Regions from separate parts of the Stenotrophomonas sp. LMG 10879 genome, predicted to be linked through region 2. Evidence: riboswitches for the same ligand, from Rfam matches in the RefSeq annotation. Region 2 holds a riboswitch; the other holds the start of a gene.

Region 1 (4,207 bases), on a different contig from region 2:
GCTGACCATGCCGACCGGGCCGTTGTCACCCAGCTTGCCCGGCAGGAACGGGGCAAGGTGCGACTTGACCGCACACGGGCCAACGCCCGGGCCGCCGCCGCCGTGCGGGATGCAGAAGGTCTTGTGCAGGTTCAGGTGCGAAACGTCTGAACCCCACTTGCCCGGCTTGGCCACGCCGACCAAGGCGTTCATGTTGGCACCGTCGGTGTACACCTGGCCGCCGTGCTTGTGGATGATCTCGCAGATCTCCACGACTTCTTCCTCGAACACGCCATGCGTGGACGGGTAGGTCATCATGATCGCGGCCAGGCGGTCGCTGTATTTCTCGGCGTTGAGGCGGATGTCCTCGACGTCGACATTGCCGTTGGCATCGGTCTTGGTGACCACGACCTTCATCCCGCACATCTGTGCCGAGGCCGGGTTGGTGCCGTGCGCCGAATCCGGAATCAGGCAGATGTCACGGTGATCTTCGCCGCGCGAGCGGTGGTAGGCGCGGATCGCCAGCAGGCCGGCGTACTCGCCCTGCGCGCCGGAGTTCGGCTGCAGGCTGACGGCGTCGTAGCCGGTGCACTCGACCAGCATTGCTTCCAGCGAATCGATCAGTTCCTTGTAGCCCAGCGCCTGCTCGGCCGGCACCAGCGGGTGGATCTGCGAGAACTCCGGCCAGGTCACCGGGATCATCTCGGCGGTGGCGTTGAGCTTCATGGTGCACGAGCCCAGCGGGATCATCGTGCGGTCCATCGCCAGGTCCTTGTCGGCCAGCGAACGCAGGTAGCGCAGCAGCTCGTGCTCGCTGTGGTGGGTGTTGAACACCGGGTGGGTCAGGAACGCGGACTGGCGCAGCAGGCCGGCCGGCAGCGCGTCGGCGGTGCTGGCATCCAGCGCGTCCACATCAACGTTGGCACCGAACAGCGCGCCCACGGCGATGATGTCGGCGCGGGTGGTGGTCTCGTCCAGGCTGATGCCCACCGAGCTGCTGTCGATCGCACGCAGGTTGTAGCCGGCCGCACGGGCCTTGGCATGGATCGCGTCGGCGTCGACACCGGTCACGTGCAGCGTGTCGAAGAAGTCGGCGCCGACCTGCACACCGGCGGTGCGCAGCGCGCTGGCCAGGATCGCGGCCAGGCGATGGGTGCGGCGGGCGATGCGGGTCAGGCCTTCCGGACCGTGATAGACGGCGTACATCGAGGCCATCACCGCCAGCAGCACCTGTGCGGTACAGATGTTGGAGGTGGCCTTCTCGCGGCGGATGTGCTGTTCGCGGGTCTGCAGGGTCAGGCGGTAGGCCGGGTTGCCCTGCGCGTCGATGGAGACGCCGATCAGGCGGCCCGGCATCGAACGCTTGTAGGCGTCACGGCAGGCCATGAACGCCGCATGCGGGCCACCGAAACCGAACGGCACGCCGAAACGCTGGCTGTTGCCGACTACGATGTCCGCACCCCATTCGCCCGGGGCGGCCAGCAGGGTCAGGGCCAGCAGGTCGGTGGCCACGGCCACCAGGCCGCCGCGCGCGTGCACGGCATCGACCAGCGCCTTGTAGTCGCCGACCTGGCCGAAGGTATCCGGGTACTGCAGCAGCAGGCCGAAGGCTTCCGCTTCCAGCGCTTCGGCCGGGGTGCCCACGCGCAGCACGATGCCCATGGGCTCGGCGCGGGTACGCAGCAGTTCCAGCGTCTGCGGGTGCACGGCATCGTGCACGAAGAAGGTGTCCGACTTCGACTTGGCCGAGCGCTTGGCCAGGGTCATCGCTTCAGCAGCGGCAGTGGCTTCGTCCAGCAGCGAGGCGTTGGCGATTTCCATGCCGGTCAGGTCGGCGCACAGGGTCTGGAAGTTGATCAGCGCTTCCATGCGGCCCTGCGAGATTTCCGCCTGGTACGGGGTGTAGGCGGTGTACCAGGCCGGGTTTTCCAGGATGTTGCGCAGGATCACGTTCGGCGTGTGGGTACCGTAATAGCCCTGGCCGATGAAGCTGCGCAGCACGGTGTTCTTGTCGGCGATCGCGCGGATCTTCGCCAGCGCCTGCACTTCGGTGATCGACTCCGGCAACGCCAGCGGTGCCGGCGACTTGATCTTGGCCGGGACGATGGCATCGGTCATCGCATCCAGCGATGCGTGGCCGATGACGCCGAGCATCTGCGCGATCTCGGCATCGTTGGGGCCGATGTGGCGCTCGACGAACGCCGAATGGTGCTCGAGCTCACGCAGGGAAGGGGTGTTCTGGGACATGGCGAAGGATCCGTCAGGAAAGGGCACACGCACGGGCACAAGCCGCCGGTCGGCGGTCTGCGGGCGCCCCTCTGTCCTTTTGCCTGAGAGTTTAAAAGCGCGGAAAACCGCAGCTTCGTGCCCCTTCGGCGCCGGATCGAACCGGTCTCTCCAGAGTTCTGTTACGGGTGGTATCGGGCCTGAGCGATTACGGGCGTTGCGCCTTCGGCAGCGGTGACCTGCTTCTCCCACCGTGTTGCCCGCCGATTATAGCCTCTTGCCGGCGCCCGACGGTGGCCCGCAGCGGCCTCACAGGCCTGAATGGCCGATGGCCCGGGCGTGCGTTCTGTGCACCCGTGCATGGCGTCGCACGCATTCCCCACCTATGATGGTCGGATTCTCGTATTCATCTGGCGCCGTCCCTGCCGCAGGGGATCGGCGCCCGCCGTGCGTGTCACGCATGGCCCTGCCGGACGCTTGCCCGATGACCGCCGCTGTTGCTCCTTCCACCCGCCGCATGGCCCTGTTGCTCGCTGGCCTGGCCATGTTCGGTCCGTTCTCGATCGACACCATCTTTCCTGCGTTTCCGCAGCTGGCCCAGCGCCTGGCGGTGGACGAGGTGGCGGTGCAGCAGACCATCAGCGTCTACCTGCTGTTCTACGGCCTGATGAGCCTGGCCCACGGCCCGCTGTCCGATGCGTGGGGGCGCAAGCGGGTGATCCTCGGCGGCCTGGTGATCTTCGTCGGCGCCTCGGTGGGCTGCGCGTTGTCCACCGACCTGACCACGCTGCTGGCGTTCCGCGCGCTGCAGGGCCTGTCTGCCGGTGTCGGCATGATCGTCGGCCGCGCGGTGATCCGCGACCTTTACCACGGCCACGACGCGCAGCGGCTGATGAGCCAGGTGTCGATGCTGTTCGGCATCGCCCCGGCCATCGCGCCGATCATCGGCGGCTGGATCCTGCTCAGTGGTGCCGGCTGGCCGCTGATCTTCTGGTTCCTGGTGGTATTCGCGCTGGTGCTGCTGGCGGCCACCGCGCGCTTCCTGCCGGAAACCCATCCGGCGCAGGCACGGGTCGCACTGTCGCCACGCACGTTGATGCGCGACTACGTGCGCATCGGTTTCAACCCGCGTTTCCTGCGCCTGGCGCTGGCTGGCAGCATCGGCTTCGGCGGCATCTTCCTGTACATCTCCTCGGCCCCGGCGATCGTGATGCAGCACCTGCATCTGGGTGAAGGCGGCTTTGCCTGGCTGTTCATTCCCACCATCGGCGGCATGACCACCGGTTCGTTCCTGTCCGGGCGCATGGCCGGGCACAGCACACCGACGCGGCAGGTGGCCCTCGGCTTCACCTTGTGTGCGGTCTCTGCCGTGTTGAACATCGGCTACGTCAGCCTGGCGCCGCAGTTCGCGTTGCCGTGGGCGGTGATGCCGATCTTCCTGGGCGGTATGGGCATGGCGCTGATCTTCCCGATCCTGGCGCTGGCGGTGCTGGACATGTATCCGCAGCAGCGCGGCCTGGCCTCGTCGCTGCAGGCGTTCGTGCAGCTGATGATCAGCACCGTGGTGGCCGGCGTGGTATCGCCACTGCTGCACGACAGCCCGCTGCATCTGGCACTGGGACAGGCGGCCTTCTTCGCGGCCGGCTTCGTGTTCTGGTACTGGGAGCACCAGCGCGAGCGCGCAGCAGAGGCAGCCGGCACGGCGCTTTGAGCGTCGCGCAGGGGTAGGGCACAGCATCACGCAGCGCCCCCTTGCGACGCTGCGCGCAGGGACTAGGCTGGGGTTTCCAGCAAGCCGGTTCGTGGATGCACGACAGCCAGCCATCCCGATGTCGTCGCATGAGGTATCCCATGGCTGCGCAGCAGACCTACCGCCTGTTCGAGGTGGCGCTGAAGGAGCGCCGCGTTCTTTCTCCTTCCCTGGACCGCATGGTGTTCACCGGCGCCGACGTGGCGCGCATGAAGACCGAAGGCCCGGACCAACGCATCAAGGTGTTCTTCC
Region 2 (4,207 bases):
AAGGCGCGCCGGCAGCTGGAAAAGCTGGGCGTGGAAGTGATGACCGGCACGCCGGTCAGCCACATCGATGGACAGGGCTTCAAACTGGGCGACCAGTTCGTGCCCGCGCGCACCGTGGTCTGGGCCGCCGGCGTCGCCGCCTCGCCGTTGGCGCGCACGCTGGACGTGCCGCTGGACCGTGCCGGACGCGTGCCGGTGCAGCCCGACCTGACCCTGCCCGGCCATCCCGAACTTTTCGTGGCCGGCGACCTGGCCGCACTGGGCCAGGCCAACGGCAAGCCAGTACCGGGCGTGGCCCCGGCCGCCAAGCAGATGGGCAAGTACGTGGCGGAAACGCTTCGCGCACGCCTGCACGACAAGCCCGCGCCGGGGCCGTTCAAGTACGCCGACTTCGGCAACCTGGCCACCATCGGCCGCATGGCCGCGATCGTGCACCTGGGCAAGCTGCAGCTGTCCGGTGTGCTGGCCTGGTGGTTCTGGCTGGCCGCGCACGTGTTCTTCCTGATCGGTTTCCGCAACCGCGTCGTGGTGCTGTTGAACTGGGCGGTGGCGTACTGGAGCTACCAGCGCAGCGCGCGCATCATCTTCGGCGATGATCGGGACGACCGGCGGCCGAAGCGGTAGGTACTGCCGTGGGTGACCTCTCGACCGACACAGTAGATCCACGCCATGCGTGGATGAATTTCTGTGCAGGCTGCATGGAGCGTAGCCACGCGTGGCGTGGCTCTACTGCTTCATCGGGCCGCTGGGCCCCCGCTCATGTCCGGCAGAAATCTTCGCGATAGGTAGTGCCACGGGCACGTCCTCGACCGACACAGTAGATCCACGCCATGCGTGGATGAGTTTCTGTGCAGGCTGCATGGAGCACAGCCACGCATGGTGGCTCTACTTCGGCTTTGGGTACCACAGCGCGTTGACGATGACCCAGCGCTGCTCGAAGCGGCCCATGTGGAAGTAGTCGACGAACCACGGCGTTTCCAGCCGCACCGAGGCCGCATTGCCGGTCACGTCCAGCACCGTGCAACGGCGGTCCCATTGATCCTTCGGGGTCTTCAGCGCGCCCTGTTTCGTCAACGCAACCAGTTCTTCCTTCGACATCCGGCGCAGGCCGAGGCGTTCGTCGGGCGTATCACCGAGCACCGCGCGCTTGGCCAGGTCCGGGTGCAGGGAACGGGCGACGCGCTGCGGGTCGGCTTCCAGCTGACCGTCGACGTAGTCGTGGCAGGTCGCTTCGATGGCGGCGATCGTGGCGGCGTCGGCAGCGGGGCTTGCTGCTGCGGAAAGCGCGAACAACAGGGCAACGGCGGACATCCGGGTCTCCAGCGCTGAGAGCTGGGCGATCATGGCATGGCCGGATGTGCCCCATCCACGCATGGCGTGGATCTACCGGCGAAGTTGTAGAGCCGAGCATGGGCTCGGCTCTACAGAACAGCCTCGGCCGGCGCCTGCAGCCAGGCCAGCTTGCGCTCGCGCGGCTGCTGCTTGAGCTCCCATTCGGCGCGTGAGGCCGCTGCCCTGTCCGGGTACTCGCGTACCGCCAGCACCCGCAGCGGCGGGCGTGACCGGGTGTAACGCGCCCCCTTGCCGGCCTGGTGGGCGGCGAAACGGGCCTGCACGTCGGTGCTGATGCCGGCGTAATAGCTGCCGTCGCGGCATTCGAGCAGGTACAGGAACCACGGGCGGGAAGGCGAAACCATGCCCGGATTATGCCGTGCTGCACTGCAGCGGATATACTGGCGGCCGAATGCAGGAGAGAGGCGCCGCGCTGGCGCCCGCCGAAGGCGCAGGCTCCCATGATCGCTCAGGCCGGTGGGCTGGAATCCCACCAACCATGCATTCGACTCGCCGAGCTGGAGAGAGGTCACCGGGCATGCCCGGGACGATCCGCCGAAGGGGCACGCGGCTCACGCCGCTGAACTCTCAGGCAAAAGGACAGCGGGAGCGGCACCGGTCATCGTCATCCCGTCATTGCGCAGGCAATGGCGGTGGTCGCGCATGGCCGGCCCCACCGCGTCCGGAGCCTGTCCATGCTGCTGTCCATCATCTACCTGATCGCCATTTCCGCCGAAGCCATGACCGGTGCCCTGTCTGCGGGCCGCCGCCGCATGGACCTGTTCGGCGTGGTCATGATCGCCTGTGTCACCGCCCTCGGTGGCGGCTCGCTGCGCGACATCCTGCTCGGCCACTATCCCTTGGGCTGGGTGAAGCATCCCGAGTACCTGGGCTTCACCGTGTGCGCGGCGCTGATCGCCACCTGGGTAGCGCGCTGGATGCATCACTTCCGCCGCACCTTCCTGGTGCTGGACGGGCTGGGCCTGATCGCCTTCACCCTGATCGGCTGCTCGATCGCGCGCGAGGCCGGCCATGCGCTGCCGATCGTGCTGATCGCCGGCATGCTCACCGGCGCCTTCGGCGGCGTGCTGCGCGACATCCTCTGCAACGAGGTGCCGCTGATCTTCCAGAAAGAGCTGTACGCGATCATCTCGCTACTGACAGGTGCGGTGTATCTGCTGTTGCTGCACTGGGGCGTGGCCGATGCCACGGCGATCCTGTGCTGCCTGGGGGGTGGCTTCGCCGTGCGCCTGCTGGCGATCCACTACCGCTGGGAAATGCCGAAGTTCGTGTACCACGACGAAGTGCATTGAGCCCTTGAGGGTAGTGCCGGTCGTTGGCCGGCATTTCCGGCTGGGCTGCATGACCAAGGTCACGCGGCGACGGCCCGCGTAAACCGCTACCATTGGCGCCCCGTCGCACGCGCGACGGCATCCAGCCACGCCGCGTCCGCGGCCCCGCCAGACAATCCCCCTCCCCCGCTGCCCGAGGCCCTTCGTGGTGCCGACGGGCCCGCATGACCCTGCGTGCACGCAGGGCGCAGGATGCCCCATGTCTGTCGCCGAAAACTCCCGCTTTCGCCGTGCCCGCCCGCTGCTGGTCGTTGCCGGCCTTGCCCTTGTCGCTGGCCTGGCGTGGTGGCTGTGGCCGCAGGCCGAGGCGGACGGTGGCGAACAAGCTGGTGCCGGCAAGGTAGTGCCGGTACGCATCGCCCGTGCCAGTGCCGAACCACTGGTGCTGCGGATGAAGGCGGTTGGTACGGTCACCCCGCTGCACAGCGTGGTGGTGCGCAGCCGCGTGGATGGCGAGCTGATGCACCTGCATTTCCAGGAGGGTCAGCAGGTCAAGGCCGGTGAACTGCTGGCGCAGATCGATCCCCGCCCCTACCAGGTGAAGCTTGCGCACGCACAGGGTACGCAGCAGCAGAACCTGGCCGAGCTGGAGAACGCCGAGCGCCAGTTGCAGCGCTACCGCGAACTGCAGCGCCAGAACTACGTGTCCGCGCAGGAACTGAGCGACCAGCAGAGCAAGGTGCGGCAACTGCAGGGGCGTCGCCTCAGCGACCAGGCATCGGTGGACGAAGCGCGACTGCAGCTGCAGTACACCCGCATCGTCGCCCCGGTCAGCGGCCGAGTCGGCCTGCGCCGGCTGGACGTAGGCAACCTGGTGCACGCCAGTGACACCGAAGGCCTGGTCACGCTGGCGCAGACGGCGCCGATCAGCGTGCTGTTCACCGTGCCCGAACCAGAGCTTCCCGCCCTGCTCGATGCCGTACAGGCGCAGCCGGCGCTGGCGGTGGAGAGCTGGGACCGCGAAGAACGCCGGCAGCTCGCCAGCGGCACCCTGTCCAGCGTCGACAACCGCATCGATACCGCCACCGGCACGCTGAAGCTGCGCGCGCAGTTCGACAACGCCGATCAGGCGCTGTTCCCCAACCAGTTCGTCAATGTGCGCCTGCAGCTGGGTGAGCATCCCGCGCTGCTGGTTCCCGATGCCGCCGTGCAGTTCGGCAGCCAGGGCAACTACGTGCACATCATCGACAAGAACAACAAGGCACAACGACGCACGGTGGTGCTCGGCCCGGCCGATGACGGTCGCGTTGCGGTGCGTTCCGGCCTGGTAGCCGGTGACAAGGTGGTGATCGAAGGCATCGACGGACTGGAAGACGGCACCACGGTGGAGATCATCACCGAGGAGGCATCGCCCAAGGCCGGCGCATGAACCTCTCGCGCGCCTTCATCCTGCGCCCGGTCGCCACCACGTTGCTGATGGTGGCGCTGCTGCTGTCCGGGGTACTGGCCTATCGCCTGCTGCCGGTGGCGGCGCTACCGCAGGTCGACTACCCGATCATCCAGATCACCACGCTGTATCCCGG

The links. Region 2 has a riboswitch for glycine ahead of CR919_RS13895 (trimeric intracellular cation channel family protein). Riboswitches for the same ligand answer to the same signal wherever they lie in the genome.
Region 1: linked by a shared signal. The riboswitch ahead of gcvP (aminomethyl-transferring glycine dehydrogenase) and the one ahead of CR919_RS13895 (trimeric intracellular cation channel family protein) in region 2 are both predicted to bind glycine.

What each region holds. Positions count from the first base shown of each region.
Region 1 covers NZ_PEJT01000002.1:184,023-188,229, forward strand. Annotated here, with positions in the region: gene gcvP (aminomethyl-transferring glycine dehydrogenase) at 1-2,226, opposite strand, end outside; glycine riboswitch at 2,288-2,390, opposite strand; gene CR919_RS03655 (multidrug effflux MFS transporter) at 2,690-3,916, shown strand; gene CR919_RS03660 (siderophore-interacting protein) at 4,057-4,207, shown strand, end outside.
Region 2 covers NZ_PEJT01000008.1:114,766-118,972, reverse strand. Annotated here, with positions in the region: gene CR919_RS13910 (NAD(P)/FAD-dependent oxidoreductase) at 1-624, shown strand, start outside; gene CR919_RS13905 (nuclear transport factor 2 family protein) at 886-1,311, opposite strand; gene CR919_RS13900 (GIY-YIG nuclease family protein) at 1,422-1,697, opposite strand; glycine riboswitch at 1,738-1,827, shown strand; glycine riboswitch at 1,841-1,944, shown strand; gene CR919_RS13895 (trimeric intracellular cation channel family protein) at 2,028-2,645, shown strand; gene CR919_RS13890 (MdtA/MuxA family multidrug efflux RND transporter periplasmic adaptor subunit) at 2,884-4,053, shown strand; gene CR919_RS13885 (multidrug efflux RND transporter permease subunit) at 4,050-4,207, shown strand, end outside.